DNA from 3 places in the Pseudomonas sp. MF06569 genome. Region 3 is predicted to be linked to each of the others. Evidence: predicted binding sites of a transcription regulator. Region 3 holds the regulator's gene; each other region holds the start of a gene.
What was found. The regulator sigma-54, encoded in region 3, starts transcription at its own class of promoters, with help from an activator protein. The targets are predictions, from matches to a motif close to ANTGGCATNNANNTTGCTNT.
Positions count from the first base shown of each region.

Region 1: flgB (flagellar basal body rod protein FlgB) is a predicted target of sigma-54. The motif match lies at 1,665-1,684, and genes of this name have one in related genera.
Region 2: AC19YQ_RS16755 (flagellar basal body rod protein FlgF) is a predicted target of sigma-54. The motif match lies at 1,976-1,995, and genes of this name have one in related genera.

Region 1 is NZ_JCBCUZ010000021.1:65,608-68,843, forward strand. It holds gene AC19YQ_RS18000 (flagellar hook assembly protein FlgD) at 10-735, opposite strand; gene flgC (flagellar basal body rod protein FlgC) at 751-1,194, opposite strand; gene flgB (flagellar basal body rod protein FlgB) at 1,198-1,605, opposite strand; gene cheR (protein-glutamate O-methyltransferase CheR) at 1,920-2,747, opposite strand; gene AC19YQ_RS18020 (chemotaxis protein CheV) at 2,760-3,236, opposite strand, start outside.
Region 2 is NZ_JCBCUZ010000018.1:95,094-98,329, forward strand. It holds gene AC19YQ_RS16745 (T6SS phospholipase effector Tle1-like catalytic domain-containing protein) at 1-896, opposite strand, end outside; gene tli1a (Tli1a family immunity protein) at 881-1,402, opposite strand; gene AC19YQ_RS16755 (flagellar basal body rod protein FlgF) at 2,050-2,790, shown strand; gene flgG (flagellar basal-body rod protein FlgG) at 2,836-3,236, shown strand, end outside.
Region 3 is NZ_JCBCUZ010000010.1:8,761-11,996, forward strand. It holds gene rapZ (RNase adapter RapZ) at 1-526, opposite strand, end outside; gene ptsN (PTS IIA-like nitrogen regulatory protein PtsN) at 529-993, opposite strand; gene hpf (ribosome hibernation-promoting factor, HPF/YfiA family) at 1,006-1,314, opposite strand; gene AC19YQ_RS11840 (RNA polymerase factor sigma-54) at 1,390-2,883, opposite strand; gene lptB (LPS export ABC transporter ATP-binding protein) at 3,115-3,236, opposite strand, start outside.

The DNA.
Region 1 (3,236 bases), on a different contig from region 3:
TGAGTCGGCTTAGAGGCCAATGGTCTGGACTTTGGATATGCCAATGCTGCCCAGGCCTGCGAGGTTGAGCATGATTTCGCCACCGGTCTTGCTCAGGGTCACGCTGTTAACCGTGGCTGGCAGGTAGGTGGTGAGCGCCGTCGTGCCGGTGTCGGTTTTGCTTGATGCGGTGAAGGTGTACGAGCCCTTGTCCAGCAGCACGCCTTCGTCGTCCTTGCCATCCCAGGTAAAGCCCGCGTTACCGGCCTTCTGGGTGCCCATGTCGATCGTGCGGACCACTTCACCGTCCGCATTGGTAATGCTGATCACGGGATTGGAGTTGGCGTCCTGGACCACCACGGTGCCGTTGAATGGCTTTTCGCTGGCGGGGTCCACATAGGCCTCACCGGTTTGCACAATCACCGAGCGCCCCACCAGCGACGAGGCCTGCAAGGCTTGCGAAGACTGGAAGTTGCCCGAGAGCGAAGTGACCGTATCGTTGAGCGTGGTGATGCCTTCCAGGCTGCTGAACTGGGCCAGTTGCGCGACGAACGCAGTGTTGTCCTGCGGGTCCAGCGGGTTCTGGTTTTTCAGTTGGGTAACCAGCAGTTGCAGGAACGCATCCTTGCCCAGCGCCGTGTTCCCGGACGCAGCCTTCGAGGCCGCCGCCAGACTGGTATCGGTGGTCTTGGCCTGGGCGGAGTTGGCAAGCACCTGGTTAAGGGTCATGCCGCTGGTGGAATCGGTCACACTCATTTGCGTCGCCCCTTATCACTGACCGAGGGTCAGGACCTTCTGCATCATGGTTTTGGCGGTATTCATCAGCTCGGCGTTGGTCTGGAACGAACGGCTGGCAGAAATCATGTCAGCCATTTCTTCAACCACATTGACGTTGGGGTAGTACACATAGCCCTTGGCGTCTGCAGAAGGATGGTTAGGTTCGTAACGGGCCTGAAGCTCGCTTTGGTCCTCAACCACGCCCAGCACCTGCACACCTTGGCCTGCACCGTCCTGATTCTGGAACAGCGAGTCGCCGGTGGTGCTTTGCGCGCCCTGAAACATAGTGGCAAATACCGGGTGACGAGCACGGTAGGTCTGGTCGATGCTCGAAGACACGGTGTCGGCGTTGGCGATGTTGCTGGCCACGGTGTTCAGGCGCGTGGTCTGGGCGCTCATGCCACTACCGGCAATATTGAAAACACTGGATAGAGACATGGATTACTCCCCACGCAGGGCCGACATCAGCCCTTTGAATTTGCTGTTGAGCAGGGTGAAGCTGGCCTGGAAGTTGACCGCATTCTCTGCGTAGTTCGATTGCTCCAACTGAGCATCCACGGTGTTCTGGTCGATCGAGGGCTGCATCGGGGTGCGGTACAGCAGCGACTCGTCGCCACTGCTCAGGCCCTGGGCTTCGATATGGCGAGTGTTGGTCTTGTTCAACGCAAAGGCGCCGTTCTGGTTTTTGTCGCTCTGTGCCGCGAGCACAGAGGCAAAGTCCAGATCCCGAGCCTTGTAGTTCGGGGTGTCGGCGTTGGCGATGTTGTTGGCCAGTACCTCGGCACGCTGAGCGCGAAAGCCCAGGGCTTGCTCATGGATACCGAGCGCTTTATCGAAGCTGATGCTCATGTCGGAAAACCTTTGTGGGCTGACCTGAGAATGTGATTCAGGTTTTACATGACAGGGATAGAGCAAACCCCGTGCCAGTTTTTACAGCCCCGTATTTCAAGGGTTTGCCGGGTTGCGGACAGCGGCAATGCCAGAAAAGCGGCAACGGTTGACCGCTGACTGCCGCTTTTCTGCCGCTTGGAGCAGGTTTTTTGTAGTCGCTGCCGAAGGCTGCGATAAGGGCCGCAGGCCCTTGAAAAGGTTTTGCACCGATCTCGGGAAACGGGTTGCTGCGCAACCCTTCGCAGCCTGCGGCAGCGACTACGGATAGAGGTCTATTTGGCCTGGTAGATGATTCCCGGGCTGCATTGGACCATCTGGTAGTGATCCGGCAAGCCGTTGAGGGCTTCAGAGGCGCCCAAAAACAAATAGCCACCCGGTTTCAAGGTGCTGTGGATACGCAGCAGAATGTCTTTTTTCACTTCTGCCGAGAAGTAGATCAACACGTTGCGGCAAAACACGATGTCGAATTTGCCAAACCCTGCGTAACTGTCCAGCAGGTTGAAGGAGCGGAACTCGACCCGATTCTTGATCGGCGTCTTGAGCACCCAGCGCCCCGGCCCCTTGGGATCGAAATAGCGCTGCAAGCGTTCTGGCGACAGGCCCCGGCCAATCGCAAGGTTGTCGTATTCGCCGGTTTTACAGGTATTGAGCATCTGGGCCGACAGGTCGGTGGCAAAAATCTGCACCCCCGCTTTCAACTGCCCAAGGTTGCTGCGCTCAAACTCGTCAATGGCCATCGACAACGAGTACGGCTCCTGCCCCGAAGAACAGGCCGCCGACCAGATTCGCAAACGCTGGCCAGGACTGGCCTTGATTTGCTCGGGCAGCACCTTGTTCTTCAATACTTCGAAGGGGTAGGTGTCGCGAAACCACAAGGTTTCGTTGGTGGTCATCGCATCGACCACCAGTTCGCGCAGCCCGCTGCGCGGCTGGCTCTGGATACGCTGAATCAGCTCGCCCAGGGACTTGATACCTTGCTGCTCCATCAGCTTGTTAAGCCGGCTGGAGACGAGGTACTGCTTGTTTTCACCCAGCAAAATGCCACAGGCTTTTTCCAGGAAGACCCGGAACTGTTCAAAATCCAAATTAGCCGTCGACAAATGTCCTGCCTCTTAAATCGATTTGACCGCCAGGGGTGAGCCCTGGCTATGGTCTGCTGCTTTTATCCGGTCAACTACCCGGGATGCCAGGTCATCAGGTCGGAACTTGGCCAAAAAGTCATCGGCACCGACCTTTTTCACCATAGCCTGATTGAATACCCCGGATAACGAAGTATGCAGAATGATGTGCAGCTTTTGCATCCGCGGATCGTTACGGATTTCAGCAGTCAGGGTGTAGCCGTCCATTTCCGGCATCTCGATATCCGAGATCATCATCAGAAATTCTTCAGACGGGTCCTTGCCCTCCTCCACCAGCTTGCGCAGGTAGTCCAGCGCCTGACGGCCATCATTCAACGACACCACTTCAACGCCTACCGTTTGCAGGCAACGGGCTACCTGCTTGCGTGCCACCGACGAATCGTCGACGGTCAGCACCCGCAATGACAGTGCCTTGCTCCGGGTTTCGACATCCACTACACCGTGGGTGAT
Region 2 (3,236 bases), on a different contig from region 3:
GGGATACCCACTGAGGCCACAGTGTCGAACAGCCCCATGAACACAATCTTGATCGGCAGTCCGGCAAACAGGTAGCAAGTGGTGCCTTCCACTTCAACCTTGGTCAGGGCTTCCAGCCAGTTGGCAAATGCCCGCGCCTGGGCGGCGCCCCGCGAAAAGCCATACACGAACAGGCGTATGGCCTTGATGGTCGGGATGGTCTTGCCGGCATGGGCGGCGTCGATCTGGGCTTTGAGTTCGGCCAGGGGCTGGGCCAGCACTTCCTTGCGGCGGGTATAGCTGCTTTTGAAAACCGATGCTGCGAGCATATCTTCGGTGAGACTGGTGCCCATTTTTTGTACCAGGGCGTAGGCATCAGAGTTTTTAAGGCGTGGTTGGTCAGTGGCTCTTTTCAGCGCATCAATCAATCGGGTCAGCCCCCAGTTGATCCGGTTCTCTCCGCCTGTCGACATCGTCAAACCTTGGCTATCAGGTTTGTATTCGCCTATTTCCTTGAACTCGGTGCCGACGCCTTGCATGTAATAACGATAAAAACCCTCTCTCTGCTCGGCTTCATGTTCAGAGCCCCCCAAGCTCGCATGAAACAGACGTGCCACATTGGTAGTGGTCGAAGGTAAAGCCAGGCTGTCCGTCGGTTCATGGTTGTTGGTGCCGTCAAAGCAAAGGGTGATCGTCACAATCTGCATACAGGGCCGGCCCGCGTAAGCCCATCCGGCTGCATGAGCAGCGTCCATCGCCTGTTGTTCGAACGGGTCGAAGGCTTGCTGTTGCTTTCGATAATTGAAAAGCACATCTCCCGCTGTTTGCGGGAGAAGCCCGCCCATTTTGAAGTCGGGGGTCAGGCTGAGAAATTCGCCAGTGGATCTTTTGGGGCGCGGTTTCATGGTTTCGGGCATGTGGCAGGCTCCTGCATTTTTTGAGGGAAGTTAAATGGGTAACCCGGCTGGCCGGGGAGAGCTGCAACTGCTGATACAGCCACCTGATTACAGGGCAGAAAATGCACATCTATTGCCCCCAGTTCTTCATACGGCGCAACAGCCACAACGGCGCGATGGCGGGTGTAGTGGGTTTCGTGCTCATCCATACGTTTTCGCCACCCATCAGAAAACATCGGCTCAGGCCATCTTCCGTAGGCATACGGATCAGGGTCTTTCTCCCACTCGACTACCACGGTCAAGCCGGGGTGCCATTTCACGGGAAGCGTGGCGCAGCACATTTGGCCGCCGCCGTATCCGTAGGGCGCCAGATTGGGTCCGCCATTGCCATTGACCGAAAACCGGTTGATCGCCGCCGAGGTATGGCTATAGCCCTCGATTGGCGCGCCGAGTCGGTCAGGCAAGACGTCGGCACAGCCCTGTAGCGAGAGGGCGCTGATTGATATCAAAAGATGCAAGCGGTTCATGAGTGGGTCTTGTCTCTTGTCAGGCTTATTGAAAGAACAGCGCCCAGTGCAATGCCAATGGGTGTTTGCGAAGTGTCTTTGAAGTATCAGTGAGATTATTAAGATGCCCGCGAGCGCAGCTGAAGTTCGGGCGTCTTGTAACTATCAAGTCTGATGTCGATAAAATCAATGCTCTTTGGGTTGTTGATATAAGTTTGCCAATGCAAGGGGGCTGAAGTGTTTAAACAAATAAACGAAACTTATGAAAGTGCGCAAGAAGTTGCGCAGTACTGTTCGGGTTCTTGTGTTCTAGTCGGCAGATAACTGTTCGCCAGTTTGTTCTTGTAATAAGTGTGCAACTTCTTGCGCACTGGTTAATACCGAGCGTTTGCGTGAATTGTCGGCGCCAGGGTTGTCAGAGGCAGGTTGGGGGCAAGGGATGCGCAAGGCTTTGCGGGTTTTGCGTCGTCAGCGACACGTTTCTGGCCATGCATTGCCGCAACCGGCATAACTCCGCCGTTTTCATCCCGCTGATCTTGCCCGGCATCGCACCCCATCTCCTCGCAAACCCGCGCCGCACGGCGTCAAAAAATAGTTGGTGCGCAAATTGCTTTAACCACGGGAGTACAGCGGTGGGCGGCAAGCGTCCGTCAGACAGAGGAAAGACTGTGGACAAGTACCTATATGTGGCAATGACCGGCGCCAGTCAGAACGCTCTGGCGCAAAAGGCCCATGCCAACAATTTGGCGAACATCTCGACCAACGGTTTTCAGCGTGACCTGGAACAGGCCCGTTCGATGCCGGTGTTCGGTGACAGCTTTCCTGCGCGTGCCTTTGCCTTGAGCGAACGCCCCGCGACCGACTTCACTCCCGGCGCTCTGGTTGAAACAGGGCGGGATCTGGATGTGGCCGTGTCCGGCGATGGCTGGCTGGCCGTGCAGGCACCCGACGGCAGTGAAGCCTATGTGCGTACCGCGAGCATGAATGTGGATGCCCTGGGCATTCTGCGTGCTGGCAACGGGATGCCGATCATGGGCAACGGCGGGCCGATCGCGGTGCCGCCCCAGCAACAGATCGAAGTCGGCCAGGACGGCACCATCAGCATTCGTGCCCAGGGCGAAGGCCCACGGGTGATGGCACAAGTGGACCGCATCAAGCTGGTCCAGCCAGACCTGAAAACCATGAGCAAGGGCCTGGACGGCCTTATCCACACCAACGACGGCCAACCGGCGCCAGCCGATGCCAACGTGCAGGTGGTCTCGGGGTTTCTGGAGGCGAGCAACGTCAATGCCGTCGATGAAATGACCTCGGTGCTGGCTCTGTCCAAGCAGTTCGAACTGCACATCAAGATGATGAACACCGCCAAAGAAGACGACCAGGCCATGACTCGGGTCTTGTCCATCAGCTAATTACTTGAACGCAGCGCCGAAAAACCGGCGCGCGAGGAGAGCACCATGCTTCCGGCACTGTGGGTTGCAAAAACAGGTTTGGCTGCACAAGACACCAACCTGACCACCATTTCCAACAACCTAGCCAACGTTTCGACCACCGGTTTCAAACGTGATCGCGCCGAGTTCCAGGACTTGCTCTACCAGATCAAGCGCCAGCCAGGTGCCCAGTCGACCCAGGACAGCGAACTGCCGTCGGGGCTGCAAGTGGGGACCGGGGTGCGCATCGTAGGCACACAGAAGAACTTCTCCGCCGGTAGCCTGCAGACCACCGACCAGCCGCTGGACATGGCAATCAATGGCCGTGGTTTCTTCCAGATCATGCAGCCCGACGGGACCACGGCCTATAGCCGTGACGGTACTTTCCACCTGGACGCCAACGGCCAGATCGTCACCGCCAGCGGCTT
Region 3 (3,236 bases):
GCTTGAAACCAAACGACTCAACCAAAAAGGCGGTGCCGGCTTCAGGTTTGTTCAGCAGGCGCAACTTGATGGTGTCACGCAACTGATACAGGTTCAGATTGGTGGTGTTGATGGTCAGGTCAGCGAGGTCGGCAATCGGTCCAAGCAGCTGGGTTTCATCGCGAATAGCTTCGGCAAGCGAACGGCTTGCGCTACTGAGCGGGTGACGCCTGCGGGTTTCCGAGAAGCGCTTGAGCAGGGTTTCTTCGTCGGCATCCAGGTAGAGCACGTCGCACTGGATGTGTCGGTTGCGAACCTCTTCAAGCAACTGGGGAAAGCGTGACAAATGGCTTGGCAGGTTTCGCGCGTCAATCGACACGGCCACCAGGGGTTGCGCCAATTCGGTGTGAATCAGCGCACGTTCGGCCAGTTCCGGCAGCAAGCCTGCCGGAAGGTTGTCGATGCAATAGAAACCGTTGTCTTCAAGGACGGCGAGGGCAGTGCTTTTACCGGAGCCGGAGCGTCCGCTGACAATGACTAAGCGCATGATTAATGACCGTTCTGTACGTCCAGAACAACCTGATACAACGCTTCGTTGCTGGGTGCGTTACGCAGTCTATCGCGCACGTCTTTACGATCGAGCATGCTGGCAATCTGCCGGAGCAGTTCCAGGTGTGCATCGGTTGCCGCTTCTGGTACCAGCAAAACGAAAAGCAGGTCGACCGGCGCGCCATCGATGGCGTCGAAATCTATAGGGGCGTCGAGGTGAAGCAAGGCGCTGACAGGCGACTCACAGCCCTTGAGGCGGCAATGGGGTATGGCGATGCCGTTACCAAAACCGGTGGAACCCAGTTTTTCACGGGCAATAAGGCTCTCAAAAACATCCTGCATTTCGAGACCAGGCACTTCGCGGCTGATCAGGTTGGCAATGTGTTCGAGTGCGCGCTTTTTGCTGCCGCCCGGCGCGTTCACCAAGGAACGGCCGGGGGTCAGGATACTTTCAAGTCGGATCATGGGTAGGGAGTATTAACGACCGGTCGCGCCCTGGAGCAGGCTTTGGGTCTTTTCCTTATGCTTTTTCAGTTGGCGATCAAGCTTGTCAGTGAGCAGATCAATGGCGGCATACATGTCGTCATGCTCGGCGTTGGCAACGACTTCTCCTCCATGGATGTGCAAGGTGGCTTCGATTTTCTGTTTCAGTTTTTCGACCGCCATCGTTACCTGTACGTTGGTAATCTTGTCGAAATGACGCTCAAGCCGGTCGAGTTTTTCGCCGATGTAAGCGCGTAGCGGTTCGGTGACTTCCAGTTGGTGTCCACTGATGTTGACTTGCATACAGTTTCTCCTTTGATGCCATTGCATAAAGCGGCAGGCCGAGCAGCCTGCCACTGAAACGCCGGGGTCCGTGGCTTACATCAAACGCTTGCGTTCGCTCGAAGGCGCTATCCCGAGGGATTCGCGGTACTTGGCGACGGTGCGACGGGCTACCTGAATACCTTGTGCCTCCAGTAAACCAGCGATCTTGCTGTCACTCAACGGCTTTTTCTGATTTTCAGCTGCAACCAGTTTTTTGATGATGGCACGGATCGCAGTGGAGGAGCATTCGCCGCCTTCAGAGGTGCTGACGTGGCTGGAGAAAAAGTACTTCAGCTCATAGATACCGCGCGGGGTATGCATGAATTTCTGCGTGGTAACCCGCGAAATGGTTGACTCGTGCATGCCCACGGCTTCTGCGATGTCGTGCAGTACCAGTGGCTTCATGGCCTCGTCGCCATATTCCAGAAATCCGCGCTGATGCTCGACGATCTGGGTCGCCACTTTCATCAGGGTTTCGTTGCGGCTCTGCAGGCTTTTGATAAACCAGCGTGCTTCTTGCAGCTGGTTGCGCATAAAGGTGTTGTCGGCGCTGGTGTCGGCGCGACGCACGAAACCTGCGTATTGCGGGTTTACCCGCAGACGTGGCACGGACTCCTGGTTGAGCTCCACCAGCCAGCGTTCGTTGTCCTTGCGAACGATCACGTCAGGCACGACATATTCGGCTTCGCTGGACTCGATTTGCGAGCCCGGGCGCGGATTGAGGCTTTGCACCAGCTCGATGACCTGGCGCAGTTCGTCCTCTTTGAGCTTCATGCGGCGCATGAGCTGGCTGTAGTCGCGCGCGCCCAGCAGGTCGATGTAATCCGTGACCAGGCGTTTGGCTTCGTTCAGCCAAGGTGTCTTGGCCGGGAGCTGGCGCAATTGCAGGAGCAGGCACTCGCCCAGGTTGCGCGCACCAATGCCGGAAGGTTCGAATTGCTGGATGCGGTGCAGGACGGCTTCGATTTCATCGAGCTCGATATCCAGTTCCGGATCGAACGCTTCGAGAATTTCCTCGAGGGTTTCGTCCAGGTAGCCCTGGTTATTGATGCAGTCGATGAGGGTCACACCGATCAGTCGGTCGGTGTCGGACATCGGCGCAAGGTTCAACTGCCACAGCAGGTGGCTTTGCAGGCTCTCGCCGGCAGAGGTGCGGGTGGTGAAGTCCCACTCGTCATCATCGTTGCTTGGCAGGCTGCTGGCGCTGGTCTGGTAGACGTCTTCCCAGGCAGTGTCCACAGGCAGCTCATTGGGGATGCGGTCGCCCCAGTCGCCGTCTTCCAGGTTGTCTACCGTCTGAGCGGGCTCCTGGTAGGTGGGCTCCTGAACGTCGGAATTGGGTTTTTGCTCGATGTTGTCGGCCAAGGGGTCTGCATTGTCGAAGTCGTCGCCTTCTTCCTGGCGTTCGAGCATCGGATTGGACTCCAGGGCTTCCTGGATTTCCTGTTGCAGGTCGAGGGTCGACAATTGGAGCAGGCGGATGGCCTGTTGCAGCTGAGGTGTCATCGTCAGCTGCTGGCCCATTCTCAGGACTAGCGATGGTTTCATGGCAGGGGCTTAACACCTTATTCGCCGGCGCACATGGCGCCATCCACTACAGGGCGCGCGAGCGCCAAACTTAAGCAAATTATATGCCTGAAACCGGTGCGTTTGCCTAGGGGGCGTTCTCAATTAGTTTCCACGCAGGGGGAGTAAACCAATTGAGAGCGCCCGGGCAATAAAAATCATGGGGACTTTTTGCTGCCTCTGGTGCTCTGACAACACGCGACATGCCTGGATTTACAGGCGGAACTCATGGCCCAGGTAAACTTCTCTCACCAACTTGTTGGCCAGAATCGTTTCTGCATCACCTTCGGCGATCAGTTGGCCGTCGTTAACGATATAAGCGGTTTCGCAGATGT